Regions from separate parts of the Streptomyces sp. NPDC006326 genome, predicted to be linked through region 2. Evidence: riboswitches for the same ligand, from Rfam matches in the RefSeq annotation. Region 2 holds a riboswitch; the other holds the start of a gene.
What was found. A riboswitch is a leader RNA that binds a small molecule or an ion and turns the genes downstream of it on or off. The one in region 2 is predicted to bind thiamine pyrophosphate.
Positions count from the first base shown of each region.

Region 1: another riboswitch for thiamine pyrophosphate. It lies ahead of thiC (phosphomethylpyrimidine synthase ThiC); the one in region 2 lies ahead of ABZ128_RS11835 (thiamine ABC transporter substrate-binding protein).

Region 1 is NZ_JBEXRC010000002.1:178,127-182,537, reverse strand. It holds gene ABZ128_RS02505 (YibE/F family protein) at 1-1,279, opposite strand, end outside; TPP riboswitch at 1,352-1,498, shown strand; gene thiC (phosphomethylpyrimidine synthase ThiC) at 1,493-3,280, shown strand; gene ABZ128_RS02495 (glycosyltransferase) at 3,358-4,411, opposite strand, start outside.
Region 2 is NZ_JBEXRC010000011.1:73,789-78,199, forward strand. It holds gene ABZ128_RS11825 (phosphatidate cytidylyltransferase) at 1-283, shown strand, start outside; gene rlmN (23S rRNA (adenine(2503)-C(2))-methyltransferase RlmN) at 554-1,666, shown strand; TPP riboswitch at 1,737-1,846, shown strand; gene ABZ128_RS11835 (thiamine ABC transporter substrate-binding protein) at 1,932-3,035, shown strand; gene ABZ128_RS11840 (iron ABC transporter permease) at 3,095-4,411, shown strand, end outside.

The sequences.
Region 1 (4,411 bases), on a different contig from region 2:
TCGACCCCACCAGGGTGCGGACGATCTCCTCCGCGACGAGCTCGCTGTTGGCCACCGAGCCCACGCTGCTGTTCGCGATCGAGAACAGCAGCAGCAGGGGCAGTGCGGCGCCCGCGTAGGCGAGGACCAGCGTGTTGACCACCGACGCGATGTGGTCGCGACCGATCCTGATGGCCGCCCGGTACAGGGCGCGCGAACCCATAGACGGGTCGGCCTGGTGCAGCTCCCACACGGCGGAGGTCTGGGTGACCGTCACATCGTCGAGCACGCCCAGGGATCCGATGATGACGCCTGCGAGCAGCAGGCCGCTCATGTCGATGGCGGGGTAGAGCCCGTGGATCAGTCCGGTGTTGTCGTCCGTGTTCCCGCTCAAGAAGGCCCAGTCGATGAACAGCGAGCCGAGCAGCCCGATCAGCAGCAGCGACACCAGTGTGCCGAGGACGGCGACCGAGGTCCGGGCGGTCAGTCCGTGGCACATGTAGAGCGCGATGAGCATGATCGCGCTGGCCCCGATGACCGCGACCACCAGCGGATTGGAGCCCTGCAGGATGGCCGGGAGGATGAAGAGTGTCAGCACTCCGAAGCTGACGACCAGTGCGATCAGGGCGAACACGCCGCGCATCCGGCCGACGACGACCACGGCCACGGCGAAGATCCCGGCCAGCAGCGCCAGCGGGAGTTTCCGGTTCACGTCGATCACGGAGTACTGCAGGTCCCGGGGCGCGTCCGGGGCGTAGGCCACGACCACCTCCTGGCCGTCCGCCAACTGCCGCGGGGCGCCGGGCTGGACGATCTCGGTGAAGGTGCGCCCCTTTTCAGGGCCGGTGCTGACCTCGACGGTGGCCTTCTTGCACTGACCGGTCTGTGCTGCCTGCGCTTCCCGGCCTTCCGGGGTGGAGGTGTCGCCGGTGGGCGGAACCTGCGAGACGTTCACCGATTTGCAGTCGACCTGTTCGAGGGCGACGACCTTGCCCTGCTGGGTCTGGCGGTCGAAGCCCACACCGGAGCGCTCGTGGGCGGGGGCGCCGCCCGGCCAGAGCACCGCCATGCCGACGAAGACCGCGGCGGCGAAGGGGATCAGTACGGCCGCGATGACCCGGCGCAGATGCCGGGAGACGGGAGCCGCCGGTCCGTGGCCGTGACTGTGTCCATGGCCGTGTCCATGACTGTGCCCGGAACCGTGGGGAGGCCCGGGGGCGTGCCCCGGACCCGCGTGCGCGTGGCCCGGGTGACCGGAGGGCTCGGAGTGATCGGCGGGGGGCTGCGGCGAGGACGTCACCGGCAGATCATCGCAAGAGTTGAGGGGGCCCACTGTTCAGCACGCCACAGATGACGCTAGCGTGGGGGCACCTTTGCACAACGCGGGAGCTCGGAGCACCGGGCTGAGAGGACGCTGATCACCGTACGCGCCGCAGTACAGGCGTACGGGAAGAGGCTGCGTCGACCGCCGAACCTGTTACCGGGTAATGCCGGCGTAGGGAGATCAGGTCTCATGACCATTCAGGACGCACGCACGCCTGCCGTCAGCCAGGACGCCGACGGCCAGACCGAGCGCCAGCCGGGCTGGCACAAGGGGTACGTGGCGGGCTCCCGCCCCGACATCCGGGTGCCGGTCCGCCAGGTCCACCTCACCAACGGCAAGGACGTCACGCTCTACGACACGTCCGGGCCGTACACCGACCCCCAGATCGAGACCGATGTACGCCGCGGGCTGCCGCCGCTGCGGGAGAACTGGATCATCGGCCGCGGTGACACCGAGGAGTACGCGGGCCGCCCCGTCCGCCCCGAGGACGACGGCATCAAGCACACCTCGCCGCGCGGGGGCCTCAAGAACCTCGACGCGGTCTTCCCGGGCCGCCCCCGCCAGCCCCGCCGGGGCCGCGACGGCGCCGCCGTGACGCAGCTCGCCTACGCCCGCCGCGGCGAGATCACCCCGGAGATGGAGTACGTCGCCATCCGGGAGAACGTCTCCCCCGAGGTGGTCCGTGAGGAGATCGCCGCAGGTCGCGCCGTGCTTCCCGCGAACGTGAACCACCCGGAGATCGAGCCGATGATCATCGGCAAGCGCTTCCTGGTGAAGGTCAACGCCAACATCGGCAATTCCGCGGTCACTTCCTCCATCGAGGAGGAGGTGGAGAAGATGACCTGGGCGACCCGCTGGGGCGCGGACACGGTCATGGACCTCTCCACCGGACGCAACATCCACACCACCCGTGAGTGGGTGCTGCGCAACTCCCCGGTCCCGATCGGCACGGTGCCGCTGTACCAGGCGCTGGAGAAGGTCGACGGCAAGGCCGAGGACCTCACCTGGGAGATCTACAAGGACACGGTCATCGAGCAGGCCGAGCAGGGCGTGGACTACATGACGGTCCACGCAGGCGTGCTGCTGCCGTACGTGCCGCTGACGGCGCGCCGCAAGACGGGCATCGTTTCGCGCGGCGGCTCGATCATGGCGGCGTGGTGCCTCGCGCACCACAAGGAGAACTTCCTCTACACCAACTTCGAGGAACTCTGCGAGATCCTCGCGACGTACGACGTCACCTACTCCCTCGGTGACGGCCTGCGGCCCGGCTCCATCGCGGACGCCAATGACGCGGCGCAGTTCGCCGAGCTGAAGACGCTGGGTGAGCTGAACACGATCGCCAAGCGCCACAACGTGCAGACCATGATCGAGGGCCCGGGCCACGTCCCGATGCACAAGATCAAGGAGAACATCGACCTCCAGCAGGAGATCTGCGAGGAGGCGCCGTTCTACACGCTCGGCCCGCTGACCACGGACGTCGCTCCCGCGTACGACCACATCACCTCGGGCATCGGCGCCGCGATGATCGCCTGGTGGGGCACCGCGATGCTCTGCTACGTGACGCCGAAGGAGCACCTGGGTCTGCCCAACCGCGACGACGTGAAGACCGGCGTCATCACGTACAAGATCGCGGCGCACGCCGCGGACCTGGCCAAGGGGCACCCGGGCGCCCAGGAATGGGATGACGCCCTGTCGGACGCGCGGTTCGAGTTCCGCTGGGAGGACCAGTTCAACCTGGCTCTCGACCCGGACACGGCCCGCGAGTTCCACGACGAGACCCTTCCGGCCGAGCCGGCCAAGACCGCGCACTTCTGCTCCATGTGCGGCCCGAAGTTCTGCTCGATGAAGATCTCCCAGGACATCCGCCGTGAGCACGGCGGGGACCTGAAGGCCGAGGAGATCGAGGCGGGCATGGCGGAGAAGTCCGCCGAGTTCGCAGCGAGCGGCAACCGGGTGTACCTGCCGCTGGCCGACTGATCACAACGCTGCCGTGGCGCTGGACCGGGGAGAGGAGGGGGCTCCCCGGTCCAGCGCTGCTGCCTGAAGCGTCCTGGTTATACCGGCGCCGGGTGCGATGTTTCACGTGAAACAGGGATGGCCGCGCCGAGACGGGATGCGGCGAAGACCCGGTTGATCTCCGTCTGCCGACGGTAGGACGCCGGTAGGTCGGGCAAGGCCAGCAGCCGGTCGCACATCCGCAGCGAGGTCTCGGTGTCGCCGACCCAGTAGGCGGTGATCGAGTGCTCGAAGAGCAGGCCCCAGCGGTAGACCCAGGGCTGGACGAAGAGCAGGTCCGCCGGAGCCGGGCGGTCCAGAACGACTGTGGTGACCGCGTGGGCCGCGTGGTGCCGGCCCTGCAGGCGCAGCCGTGATGCGAGTTCGTAGCAGGCTTCCAGGCGGCTGGGGCGGCATTCCCAGGCCCGGGTGAAGGCGTCCATCGCGGAGGGCCAATCGCCCGACTCCGCGCTCAGAATGCCGATTTGGAGCAGGGCGAAGTAGACCTCTTCCTCCCAGCCGCCCATCGCCGCCCGCCGCTCGTAGAGCCGGAGGGCCGCCGGGGCGTCGCCCATGTCGCGCATCGTCTGGGCGAGGTAGAAGACGGTCCTGGTGTTGGAGGGGTCCCGCTGGAATTCGGCGCCCAGGAGGCGGGCGTCGCGTTCGAACGTGTCGTGACGGGAGCCGCCGTCCGCGTGGTCCTCGATCACGAGGGCGTCGAGGTTCTCCTGGATGCCGGGGCGCGGATCGTATTCACCGGGACGGTCGCACGTGAGGTACTCGTGGGTGGCACCCTCGTACCGCCATGCAAGGTCGCCACGGACCAGGCGCTTGATGCGGTATTCCGTCGTGCCCTCGTGGCGCAGCATGTACGACTGCGCCGTGAGCGGGGGGAGCGGCCCGGTGCGGCGCAGGACGAGGTCGGCGTCGAGCAGCAGCAGGTAGTCGGCCTTGCCGCGGGCGTGTGCGATGTTGAGGCTGCGGTTGTGCCCGAAGTTGACCCAGGGTTCCTCGTGGAGCTCGCCGGGGATCCCTCCCAGGCTGGTGCGGATCAGCTGCTGGGTGCCGTCCGTGGACCCGGTGTCGGAGATGACCCAGGTGTCGATGAGATCC
Region 2 (4,411 bases):
CCTGTTCGGCGCGGTGGCCTTCGCCATGGCGGCCGGCGCCCTGTGCATGGAGTTCCTGATCGACGGGGGCGCCTGGTGGCAGGGCCTGCTGCTGGGGCTCGCCGTCGCGGTCAGCGCCACGCTGGGCGACCTCGGCGAGTCGATGATCAAGCGGGACCTGGGCATCAAGGACATGGGGACGCTGCTGCCCGGCCACGGCGGCATCATGGACCGGCTCGACTCCCTGCTGCCGACCGCCCCGGTGGTGTGGCTGCTGCTGGCGGCCTTCGTGGGTACGGGCTGATCCCTGCTGCCGGGCCACGGCGCCCTGCGGCGGAGCCGCATATCGGACACGGCATGGACCGGCTCGACTCCCTGCTGCCGACCGCCCCGGTGGTGTGGCTGCTGCTGGCGGCCTTCGTGGGTACGGGCTGATCCCTGCTGCGATCCGCCCCGGCGAGGCGGCTGCCGCCGGCGGCCTCCGCCGGCACCGGCTGAACCCCGGCTGGGCGGTTACCCTTGAAAGGCGCGCTGCTTCTGCGGCGCGCCTTTCGTCTTACGAGGAGTACCTGCCATGGCCCGCCCCGTCCCGGGAGAGCTCACCTTCGTCGCCCCCCGTGGAGCCAAGAAGCCGCCCCGGCACCTCGCCGACCTCACCCCCGAGGAGCGGCGCGAGGCGGTCGCCGCAATCGGCGAGAAGCCGTTCCGGGCCAAGCAGCTCTCGCAGCACTACTTCGCCCGCTACGCGCACGACCCGGCGCAGTGGACGGACATCCCCGCGGGCTCCCGCGAGAAGCTGCAGCAGGAGCTGCTGCCCGAGCTGATGAACGTCGTCCGGCACATCTCGTGCGACGACGACACCACCCGCAAGACCCTGTGGAAGCTGCACGACGGCACGCTCGTCGAGTCGGTGCTGATGCGCTACCCCGACCGGGTCACCATGTGCATCTCCTCGCAGGCCGGCTGCGGCATGAACTGCCCGTTCTGCGCCACCGGCCAGGCCGGCCTGGACCGCAACCTCTCCACCGCGGAGATCGTCCACCAGATCGTCGACGGCATGCGCGCCCTGCGCGACGGCGAGGTCCCCGGTGGTCCGGCCCGGCTGTCGAACATCGTCTTCATGGGCATGGGCGAGCCGCTGGCCAACTACAAGCGGGTCGTCGGCGCCATCCGCCGCCTGACCGACCCCGAGCCCGACGGCCTCGGCCTGTCGCAGCGCGGCATCACCGTCTCCACCGTGGGCCTGGTCCCCGCGATGCTGCGCTTCGCCGACGAGGGCTTCAAGTGCCGCCTCGCGGTCTCGCTGCACGCCCCGGACGACGAGCTCCGCGACACCCTCGTCCCCGTGAACACCCGCTGGAAGGTCCGCGAGGTCCTCGACGCGGCCTGGGAGTACGCCGAGAAGTCCGGCCGCCGGATCTCGATCGAGTACGCCCTCATCCGCGACATCAACGACCAGGCGTGGCGGGGCGACCTCCTCGGCCGGCTGCTCAAGGGCAAGCGCGTCCACGTCAACCTGATCCCGCTGAACCCGACGCCCGGCTCGAAGTGGACGGCCTCACGCCCCGAGGACGAGAAGGCCTTCGTGGAGGCCATCGCCCGCCACGGCGTGCCGGTGACCGTCCGTGACACCCGAGGTCAGGAGATCGACGGCGCCTGCGGCCAGCTCGCGGCCTCGGAGCGCTGACCGGACCACTGGGTTCCGGGGCCGGTCGCCCGGAATCGGCCACGGGGTACCCTGTGGCCGAACCAATTGCATATTCCGACAGGGGAGCGCCACAGCGCTGAGAGTGCGGTAACCGTCATCCGCAGACCCTCTGAACCTCGCCCCGGTCATTCGGGGTAGGAAGTTCGGTCATCACTCAAGCTGTTGCGCCCTGCCCGGTGCCCGCTCGGACAGAGCGCCGGGCAGGGCCGCGTCTTCTCCTGGTCATCCCAGGAGGAATACACCAGTGAGCACCACCAGGAAGATCGCGGGCACCGTGCTCGCGGCCGCGCTCGGCGTCACGTCGCTGAGCGCCTGCGGCAGCGACGCGAAGGACGAGCCGGCGGCCGGCGGCACGAGCAGCGCGCCGAAGTCGAAGACCGTCACCCTCGTCTCGCACGACTCCTTCAACGTGACCGAAGCGGTCCTCAAGGAGTTCGAGCAGCAGAGCGGCTACACCGTGAAGGTCCTGAAGTCCGGGGACGCGGGCGCCGCGCTCAACCAGGAGATCCTCACCAAGGGCTCCCCGCGCGGCGACGTCTTCTTCGGCGTCGACAACACGCTGCTCTCGCGCGCGCTCGACAACGGCATCTTCACCCCGTACGAGGCCAAGGGCCTGGGCGAGGTCAAGCCGGAGTACGTGCTCGACAAGGAGCACCGGGTCACCCCGGTCGACTCGGGCGACATCTGCGTCAACTACGACAAGGCGTACTTCGCCGACAAGAAGATCGCCCCGCCGCAGACGCTGGACGACCTGGTCAAGCCGGAGTACAAGAACCTGCTGGTCACCGAGAACGCGGCGACCTCCTCGCCCGGCCTCGGCTTCCTGCTCGCCTCCGTCGGCAAGTACGGCGAAGACGGCTGGAAGGACTACTGGAGCAAGCTGAAGGCCAACGGCGTCGAGGTCGTCGACGGCTGGGAGCAGGCCTACAACGAGCGCTTCTCGGGCTCCGCGGGCGGCAAGAAGGCCAAGGGCGACCGCCCGCTGGTCGTCTCCTACGCCTCCAGCCCGCCGGTCGAGGTCCTCTACGCCGACCCGCAGCCGGCCGAGGCCCCGACGGGCGTCGCGACGGGCACCTGCTTCCGCCAGGTCGAGTTCGCCGGCCTGCTGAAGGGGGCGAAGAACGAGGAGGGCGGCAAGGCGCTCGTCGACTTCCTCATCGGCAAGAAGTTCCAGGAGGACATGCCGCTCCAGATGTTCGTGAACCCGGTGGTCAAGGACGCGAAGCTGCCGGAGCTGTTCACGAAGCACGGCGTGGTGGTCGAGAAGCCGGAGAACGTCGCCCCGGACACCATCGCCAAGAACCGTGAGCAGTGGGTCAGGACATGGTCCTCGCTGGTCGTGAAGTAGGACGCGAGAGCGCTCCTGCACACGAGGGCGTACGCGGTACGGCCGTCAGGCTCGCCCTGATGGCCGTGCCCCTCGTCTTCTTCGGCCTGTTCTTCGCCTACCCCGTGGTCGCGATCGTGGGCCGCGGGGTCAAGACCGACGCGGGCTGGCAGCTCGGCCGGATCGGGGAGGTGCTGGCCCGACCCGACATCGCCGACGTGCTCTGGTTCACCACCTGGCAGGCGCTCGCGTCCACGGTTCTCACGCTGCTGGTCGCGCTCCCCGGCGCCTACGTCTTCGCGCGCTTCGAGTTCCCCGGCAAACAGCTGCTGCGGGCGCTGGTCACCGTGCCGTTCGTGCTGCCGACCGTGGTCGTCGGCACGGCTTTCCTGGCGCTGGTCGGCCGAGGCGGGCTGCTGGACGAACTGTGGGGTGTCCGGCTGGACACCACCGTCTGGGCGATCCTGCTCGCCCACGTCTTCTTCAACTACGCCGTCGTCATCCGGACGGTGGGCGGGCTGTGGGCGCAGCTCGACCCGCGCCAGGAGGAGGCCGCCCGGGTGCTGGGCGCCGGCCGGTTCGCGGCCTGGCGGCAGGTGACGCTGCCCGCGCTGGGGCCCGCGGTGGCCGCCGCGGCGCTCATGGTCTTCCTGTTCACCTTCACCTCCTTCGGCGTCGTGCAGATCCTGGGCGGCCCCTCGTACTCCACGCTGGAGGTGGAGGTCTACCGGCAGACGGCCCAGCTGCTGGACCTGCCAACGGCCGCCGTCCTGACGATGGTGCAGTTCGCGGCGGTGGGCGTCGTCCTCGCCGTGCACGCCTGGACCGTGCGCCGGCGGGAGACGGCCCTGCGGATGGTGGACCCGGCGCGGACCGCGCACCGCCCCGGCGGCCCGGGGCAGCGGGCGCTGCTGGGCGCGGTGCTGGCGACGGTGGCGCTGCTGATCGTGCTGCCGCTGGGCGTGCTGGTCGAGCGGTCCTTCGACGCGCCCGGCGGGTACGGGCTGGGCTTCTACCGGGCGCTGCAGGACGCGAGCGGCGGCACCTTCCTCGTACCTCCGCTGGAGGCGATCGGGAACTCCCTGGAGTACGCGCTGGCCGCCACCGCCATCGCCGTCGTGATCGGGGGACTCGCGGCGGCGGCGCTCACCCGGCGCGGAGGCCGCTTCGTGCGCGGGTTCGACGCGCTGCTGATGCTGCCCCTGGGGGTGTCCGCGGTGACGGTGGGCTTCGGGTTCCTGATCACTTTGGACGAGCCGCCGCTCGATCTGCGCACCTCGTGGATCCTGGTGCCGCTCGCGCAGGCGCTGGTGGGCGTGCCGTTCGTCGTACGGACCATGCTGCCCGTGCTGCGTGCCGTGGACGTACGGCTGCGCGAGGCCGCCGCCGTGCTCGGG